Regions from separate parts of the Achromobacter sp. 1014246743 genome, predicted to be linked through region 2. Evidence: predicted binding sites of a transcription regulator. Region 2 holds the regulator's gene; the other holds the start of a gene.
The links. Region 2 encodes HrcA, which represses chaperone genes, less so after heat shock. Its sites were predicted from a motif close to TTAGCACTCNNNNNNNNNGAGTGCTAA; they were not measured.
Positions count from the first base shown of each region.

Region 1 (4,208 bases), on a different contig from region 2:
GGCCTGCCGATGCGTTTTTCGGTGTTCGTCCCGCCCCAGGCTGAGCAGGGCCCCGTGCCGGCGCTGGTCTACCTGGCCGGCCTGACCTGCACCGAAGAGACCTTCATGATCAAGGCGGGCGCCCAGCGCCTGGCCGCCGAACTGGGCGTGATGCTGGTGGCGCCCGACACCAGTCCGCGCGGCGCCAGCGTGCCGGGCGAAGACGAAAGCTGGGACCTTGGCACCGGTGCCGGCTTCTATGTGGACGCCACCACCGCGCCCTGGCGCGGCCACTACCGCATGGACAGCTACGTCACGCGGGAACTGCACGGCATCATCACCCGTGCCCTGCCAGGCGACGCCGCGCGGGTCGGCCTGTTCGGCCACTCGATGGGTGGGCACGGCGCACTGGTGCTGGCGTTGCGCAACCCGGGCCAGTACCGCTCGGTGTCGGCCTTCGCGCCGATTGCCGCGCCCAGCCAGTGCCCCTGGGGCAAAAAGGCGTTCGGCGCCTACCTGGGTGACAATCCGGACGACTGGGCGGCCTATGACGCTTCCCTGTTGATGCGCGGCCTGCGCCAGCCCTTCCCCGGCGGCATCCTGGTCGACCAGGGCACGGCAGACCAATTCCTGGCCGAACAGTTGTATCCCGAGGTTTTCGAAGCCGCCTGCGCCGCTGCGGGCCAGCCCCTGACCCTGCGTCGCCAGGACGGCTACGACCACGGCTACTACTTCATCTCGACGTTCATCGAAGATCACATCCGGTTTCACGTCGAGCGGCTTGGAAAGCCAGCCCCCTGACGTCTCGCTTCTATACTGGGCAGCCTGCCGGGGCAGGCTGTCGGCGCCGTGTGCACCAGACTGCCCGTCCCGGCGTTCTTGTTAAGGACCGCCTGATTTGATCAACGGAATCGCTCCCTTCGTCTGGATCCTGCTGGCCGCGATCGTCCTGTTTCTGCCGGGCATCGCCATGCTCCTGGGCAAGGGCGGCCCGCGCGACGAGCGCGGCCGTCGCACCTTCCAGTTCCGCCCGGTGCGGCGCCTGTTCGGCCTGATGCTGTTGCTGCTGGGCGGCGTGTCCGGCTTGCTGGCCTTGTCCCTGGTGCAGTTCTTCAGGCTGACCACCGACCAGCCGGTCGCCCGGATCGAGGCCCGCCAGCAGGCCGATGGCCAGTTCCAGGTCAGCGCCACCGCGCCGGGCGTGGGCGCCCGGCAATACGTGCTGTACGGCGACCAGTGGCAGATCGACGCCCGCGTCGTGCGCTGGCGCCTGCCGGCCCTGATGGCCGGCGTGCCGCCGCTGTACCGCCTCGAGCGCCTGTCCGGCCGCTACAGCGACACGGCGCGCGAAGCCTCGGCCACGCGCTCGGTGCACGCGCTGGACGACTGGCCCGCGCCGGACCTGGGCCAGCTCAAGCAAAGTTTCCCGAACTGGTTCCCCTTCGTCGATGTCCAATTCGGCAGCGCGGCCTACATGCCGCTTTTCGACGGCGCGAAATACCAGGTCTTCCTGGACCCCCGCGGCGCCCTGTTCGTCCGGCCGGACGGCGAGTCCACCGCCGAGGGCCTCAAACGCCTGGGCTGGTAGGGGGAGCCCCGCGCGGGAGCTGCCCGCCCTTGGGGCGGCCAGGCAGGCGGGCGGTTATGAATTTAAATTGGGGACGCGTTGCGAGAAGGAAACTTTGACGCGCCGCAATAGTCGAATTAGCACTCCCTTTACTAGAGTGCTAACATCGAATCCATGTTTTTACCCCTTCGCTCTCCGGAGACCGCCGCTATGAAACAACCCAGTACCTCGTTGGCCGCTTCCGGCAACGCCCTGGCGTTGGCCATTGCCAATCCGGGCGCACTCGGCACGATCGACGCGTACATTTCCGCAGTCAACCGCCTGCCGGTCCTGTCCGCCGAGCGCGAGACCGAACTGGGCCGTCGCCTGCGCGACCAGGAAGACCTGGGCGCCGCGCGCGAACTGGTGCTGTCGCACCTGCGCCTGGTGGTGTCGGTAGCTCGCCAGTACCTGGGTTACGGCTTGCCTCACGCCGACCTCATCCAGGAAGGCAATGTCGGCCTGATGAAGGCCGTGAAGCGCTTCGATCCCGAGCGCGGCGTGCGCCTGGTGTCGTTCGCCGTGCACTGGATCAAGGCCGAAATCCACGAATACATCATTCGCAACTGGCGTCTGGTCAAGGTGGCCACCACCAAGGCCCAGCGCAAGCTGTTCTTCAACCTGCGCAGCATGCGCCCCGACGGCCAGACGCTCGACCCCGAACAGGTCGACCACATCGCGCGCGAACTCAACGTGCGCCGCGAAGACGTCAGCGAAATGGAAGTGCGCATGTCCGGCCGCGACATGTCGCTGGAAAACCAGGATGACGATGACGACAGCTACGCGCCCATCGCGTACCTGTCCGACGAAGGCCGCCAGGAACCGACCCGCGTGCTGGAACGCGCCGCACGCGATCAGCTGCAAAGCACGGGGCTGTCCAGTGCCCTCGAAGCGCTGGATGCGCGCTCGCGCCGCATCGTCGAAGCCCGCTGGCTGCAAGACGACGGCGGCGCCACGCTGCACGAACTGGCCCAGGAATTCGGCGTATCCGCCGAACGCATCCGCCAGATCGAAGCGGCTGCACTGAAGAAAATGCGCGGCAACCTCGCCGCCTGATGCTTGCGTCGCACCACGTAAAAGGGCTGCCGTGTGCAGCCCTTTTCATTTGCGGGTGCAACCCCGCGAGGCGGGGCGCAGGCCGCTCGTGCCAAACCCTTCCCTATGTCAATAAATTGATACAAATTCATCGCGAAATAACGCGCGATTCCAGAAACTTAATGAGGTGCGCACCGCCTAACTTCACGTAGACCGCAAACTTTGGTTGGCAGTCTTGTCATCCGTCTCGGCTTCTCCTCTTTCCCCTCCCCTATGAGACGGATGCTTGCGGGGCACCACGCATATGGTGCCCCGTTTTTTATTGCGCGCGCCAAACGCACCAGGTCGCTAAGCCGCCTGCTCGCTGCCCGGCTCGGCCTGCGCCGTATGCCACAGGGCATCCTGGACGCGCCGCACGCCGGTGGCCATCGAGCCGTCTTGATAGAGCTTGATCCAGCGATAGCCCGGCGCCAGGTTGTCCACCACATGCTTGCCGTCGCGGATGCTGAACTGAAAGCAGGTGGATGGGGTGGCCAGCATGCGCAGGTTGTGCCGGCGGCGATCGAATTCGTGGTGCACGTGGCCCCACAGCAGCACGCGCACCTGCGGCCAGCGCGTCAACAACTTGAACAGCGCCTGCGGATTGTCGATCATCATCGAGTCGTGCCAGTGGCTGTCGATCTGCATCGGGTTGTGGTGCATGGCCAATAGCGTGTGCCGTCCGGGCGCCTCGGCCAGGGCGGCTTCCAGCAAGTCCAGCTGGCTGTCGGGCAGATGGCCGGCGTTCGAACCCGGCACGGTGGTGTCCAGCGACACCACCCGCCAGGCGCCCACGTCCGTCACGGGCGCCGACCATTGGGGCAGTTCCTGGCGCATCGCCGCCGGCAGGTCGTGGTTGCCGGGCAGGCAGCGGATCTGCGCGCCTTCCAGCGCCGGGGCCGAGCCGAGGGTGGCCGCCAGGCGGCGGTAGGCCGCGGGCTCGCCGTCCTGGGACAGGTCGCCGGTGGCCAGCAGCAGGTCGGGATGCTTGCCGTCGGCCTCGATCTGGCGCAGCACCGCGCGCAGGCTGGCGTCGGTATTGACGCCCAGCATCACGGTTTCGGGCTCGCCGAACAGATGGCAATCGGTCAATTGGACAAGCATGGCCGGGGGATCGTTGCGCCGGGCCAGGGTGTGGACGCGTGCCAAGTGCGGCTCCTGCAAAGTTCTGCACGGCCCTTACCTTACCGAAAAAGTCGCGGCTCGGCGCATGCCCGGTGGCAGGGATGGCGTAACGAAACGTGGTGGTGCAGGCGCCCGCGGCAGGACTTGCACGAAAACCCGCTATTCTTGTGGAACTTCTCACAAGCTTCATGATCGGGACGCGGCGTTTTCCATGGATGTAGGTTTTCTCGTATTCGGCCTGGCCGGCCTGTTGACGCTGGTGTGCTTCATGCCGCCCCTGGCCGGTCGCCTCAAGCTGCCCTATTCGGTGCTGCTGGCTATCGTCGGCTGCTTGCTGGGCATCATCGTGCACGTGCACGGCTGGGCGCCCAGCTGGATCGGCGATTTCCTGGATTCGCTGGAACGCTTCGAGATCTCGTCCGAG
Region 1 covers NZ_JCBANA010000015.1:35,641-39,848, reverse strand. The annotation lists gene fghA (S-formylglutathione hydrolase) at 1-780, shown strand, start outside; gene AC6LJ2_RS08695 (hypothetical protein) at 878-1,567, shown strand; gene rpoH (RNA polymerase sigma factor RpoH) at 1,757-2,641, shown strand; gene cpdA (3',5'-cyclic-AMP phosphodiesterase) at 2,969-3,808, opposite strand; gene AC6LJ2_RS08680 (cation:proton antiporter) at 3,996-4,208, shown strand, end outside.
Region 1: the regulator HrcA is predicted to act here: its motif matches at 1,684-1,710, upstream of rpoH (RNA polymerase sigma factor RpoH).

Region 2 (4,208 bases):
AGGTCGCCGTGACCGCCGTGGGCGTCCAGCAGGTCGCGCTGGGCGTCGGGTCGCATCAGGCTCTGATGGGCGTGCTGGCCGTGGATGTCGACCAGGCTGTCGCCCAGTTCGCGCAGTTGCGCCACGGTGGCGGGGGTGCCGTTGATGTAGGCGCGGCTGCGGCCTTGCGCGTCGATCACCCGGCGTAGCGAGAGTTCCTCGTCGGCGTCGATTTCGCGTTCGGCCAGCCAGGCATGCAGGGCACGCGGGGTGTCGAACACGGCGGTGATGTCGGCGCGCGTGGCGCCTTCGCGCAGTACGCTGACGTCGCCGCGTTCCCCCAAGGCCAGCGCCAGGGCGTCGATAAGAATGGATTTGCCTGCGCCGGTTTCGCCGGAGAAGACGGTAAAGCCGGGACCGAAATGAATTTCGGTCTGCTCGACGATGACAAAGTCGCGGATGTGCAGGGTGCGCAGCATGTCTGGGCGCTATTTACTCTACGTTATCGGTGGCTTGCGGCATCAGGTTCCAGTGCAGCTTGCGGCGCAGGGTGGAAAAGAAGCTGTAGCCTTCCGGATGCACGAAACTGATGGTGTAGGGCGCGCGCTGCACGACGATGCGGTCGCCAGGCTGCAGGTCGGACCAGGTCTGCATGTCGAAATGCACGCTGGCGCCGACCTCGACGCGTCCCATGGCGGTGAGCGTCATGTTCAGGACGCCGCTGTCGGGAATGACGATGGGGCGGTTGGACAGCGTCTGCGGCGCGACGGGCACCAGCACCATGGCGTTCATGCCGGGGTGCAGGATGGGCCCGTTCGCCGACAGCGCGTAGGCGGTCGAGCCGGTCGGCGTGGCGATGATCAGGCCGTCGGCACGCTGCGTGTACATGAAGGCGCCATCGAGTTCGACGCGGACCTCGATCATGCCGCCGCGCCCGGCGCGATTCAGCACCACATCGTTCAGGGCCGTTGCAGAGTACATTTTCTGGTTGCCGCGCCAGACGCTGCCCTCCAGCAGCATGCGCGCTTCCATCTGGTAGCTGCCTTCAAGCACCCGCGCCAGCGCGCCGTGCGCGTCCTGCAACGGGATGTCGGTAATGAAGCCCAGGCGGCCATGGTTGATGCCGACCAGCGGCACGCCGTAGGGCGCCAGGTGACGCGCGGCGCCCAGCACGGTGCCGTCGCCGCCCATCACGACCGCCAGCGAGGCACTCTGGCCGATTTGCTCGAGCGTGGCGACCGGATATTCGGTCAGGCCCGTGTTGCGGGCGGTGTCGGTGTCGACCAGCACCTGCCGACCGGCCTGCGTCAGTGCGTGCGCAAGCGCTCTTAGCGGGGCGTCCAGGCCGGTGTCCTGGTATCTGCCGATCAGCGCGACGGTAGGAAAGTGCATGGTGGCAAGGCGAATCTGAAAAGCCTGACAGCGAAGGCGAAACCGGTCCGACAAGTGGCCCGTTCGTCGATTATATGGGGCCGCATATCGGTTGGCGGGACAAAAATCGCCTTAATTGGAAAAGATTCCCTAAAATACACGCTATGGATGACCGCGCACGCGCTTTACTGAAGGCGTTGATCGAACGCTACATCGCCGATGGGCAACCAGTCGGTTCGCGGACGCTTTCGAAAGTTTTCGATCTGTCGCCCGCCACCATCCGCAATGTCATGGCGGATCTGGAAGAGCTGGGCCTGATCCACAGTCCGCATACGTCGGCCGGCCGGGTGTCCACGCCGCGAGGCTATCGCATGTTCGTCGATTCCCTGCTTGCGGTGCAGTCCTACCAGCTGCAGCCGCACAACATGGGCGACATGCTGTCCGCCGCCGAGCCCACCCGCGCGGTCAACGCCGCGGCGGCGCTGCTCTCTAACCTGACCCAGTTCGCCGGCGTGGTGCTCACGCCCAAGCGGGCCCAGGTGTTCCGCCAGATCGAATTCATCCGCCTGTCCGACAAGCGCGTGCTGCTGATCATCGTCACCCCTGATGGCGACGTCCAGAACCGCATCCTGTTCGTGCAGCGCGACTACGCCGAAGCCGAACTGCTCGAAGCCGGCAATTTCTTCAATATCCACTTCGCGGGCAAGTCGTTCGACGCGGTGCGACGCACCCTGTCCACCGAACTGGCGCAATTGCGCGAAGATATCTCGCGCCTGATGCAGGCCGCGGTCGAGGCCAGCGCCGAGGCTGCGGAAGACGGCGACGCCGTCGTCATTTCCGGCGAACGCAAGCTGCTGGACGTGACCGACATCGCCTCCGACATGGATCGCCTGCGCAAGATGTTCTCGCTGTTCGAAAAGAAAACCGACCTGCTGCAGCTGCTTGATGTGTCCAGCCGGGCGCAGGGCGTGCAGATCTACATCGGCGGCGATTCCCAACTGGTGCCGATGGAAGAAGTCTCGGTCATCACCGCGCCATACGGCGTGGACGGCAAGGTGGTCGGCACGCTCGGCGTGATCGGACCCACCCGCATGGCCTACGAACGCGTCATTCCCATCGTGGACATCACGGCGCGGCTGCTGTCCAACGCCCTCAGCCACAACCAGTAGTTCCATCCGAACCGACATCCTCCTTGCGGAGGAAGGGGAGTTTTTGTGTTTCTTCGCCTGTTCAAGTATCTCTGGCCTGAACGCTACCTGCCCGAAACCGAGCAGGACGATCCCTTCAACGAGGATCCGCCGCCGCGGGCCCCGGGCAGGGTAGGCGTGCTGCTGGTGAACCTGGGCACGCCGGATACCCCCACCAGGAAAGACATCCGCAAGTACCTCGGCGAGTTCCTGTCCGATCCGCGCGTCATCGAGATACCTCGGTATCTCTGGAAGCCGATCCTCCATGGCTTGGTGCTGACGCTGCGTCCCAAGAAGCTCGAGCCGCGCTACGCCGGTGTCTGGCTCAAGGAAGGCTCGCCGCTGATGGTGTACAGCCGCCGCCAGGCCGAGGGCGTGCAGGCGGCCCTGACGGCAGCCGGCGTCGACGCGGAGGTAGCGCTGGGCATGCGCTACGGCAATCCGTCGATTCCCGACGCGATATCCCGCCTGCGGGCAAAGGGCTGCGAGCGCATCCTGACCGTGCCCCTATACCCGCAGTACGCCGCCAGCACCACGGCCACCGTGGTCGATGCCGTCACGCGCCACGCCGCACGCCTGCGCGACCAGCCCGAATTGCGCTTCATCAAGCGCTTTCACGAAGAACCCGCCTACCTGGATTCCCTGGCCGCCCGCATCGAGTCCTATTGGGCTGAGCACGGTCAGCCGCAGAAACTGGTCATGAGCTTTCATGGCCTGCCGCGCTACTCCATAGAGCTGGGCGATCCGTACTATCGCGATTGCATGGAGACCGCCCGGCTGCTGTCTCAGCGCCTGTCGCTGCCGCGCGAGCAGATCGAGGTGACCTTCCAGAGCCGCTTCGGCACCGCCCGTTGGCTCGAGCCGTATACCGAACCCACGCTCAAGGCGCTGGCCGCCTCCGGGGTGACCGCGGTGGATGTGGTGTGTCCGGGATTTGTGGCAGACTGTCTGGAAACCCTGGAAGAGATCAGCCTGGAATGCCGCGACGCCTTCATCGAGGCCGGTGGCAAGCAGTTCCGTTACATCCCGGCGCTCAACGACGATCCCGCCTGGATCGCAGGGTTGGCCAGCCTGGTGGAACGGCACTTGCGAGGATGGCCTACGCATCCACGGACTTGAAGGAGAGGGCGTATGCACCATGATCCCAAGACGGGCAAGCTGGAGAAGAAGGGGCGCGTCAGCACCCCGGTGGAAGAAGACCAGGTCGAACACGATCTGGACGAAGCCCTGGCCGAGACCTTTCCGGCCAGCGATCCGGTGTCGATCAGCCCTGAACCCGATGATGATCCCCGCGTCGATCGCGCCCTGAAAGAGAGCTTTCCCCCCAGCGATGCGACGGCCCCGACGCAGCCGCACAAGAAATGACCTGATCGGCGGGCGGCAGGGGGAATATTTGCTTTCCCGGGCTTGAAATAGGGGTATTGGCCCCCATTCATGTCTGCGAAAGCCATTCTTTTTGGAGGATTCCCCATGACGGCACCCCACGAGCCTGTAGACCAGACGCCCGGTTTTGGCGAAAACGCCGATGCGGCCCCCGCCGCCCAGGACGCCGCGCAGGCCGAGCTGAACGAGTTGCGCGCCCAGCTGGACGCGGCCCAGGCTACCGTCAATGAGCAGCACGACCAGCTTCTGCGCGTCCACGCCGAGGCCGAGAATGTCCGCCGCCGCGCC
Region 2 covers NZ_JCBANA010000001.1:114,555-118,762, forward strand. The annotation lists gene recN (DNA repair protein RecN) at 1-458, opposite strand, end outside; gene AC6LJ2_RS00565 (NAD kinase) at 472-1,371, opposite strand; gene hrcA (heat-inducible transcriptional repressor HrcA) at 1,515-2,519, shown strand; gene hemH (ferrochelatase) at 2,565-3,656, shown strand; gene AC6LJ2_RS00580 (hypothetical protein) at 3,669-3,902, shown strand; gene grpE (nucleotide exchange factor GrpE) at 4,008-4,208, shown strand, end outside.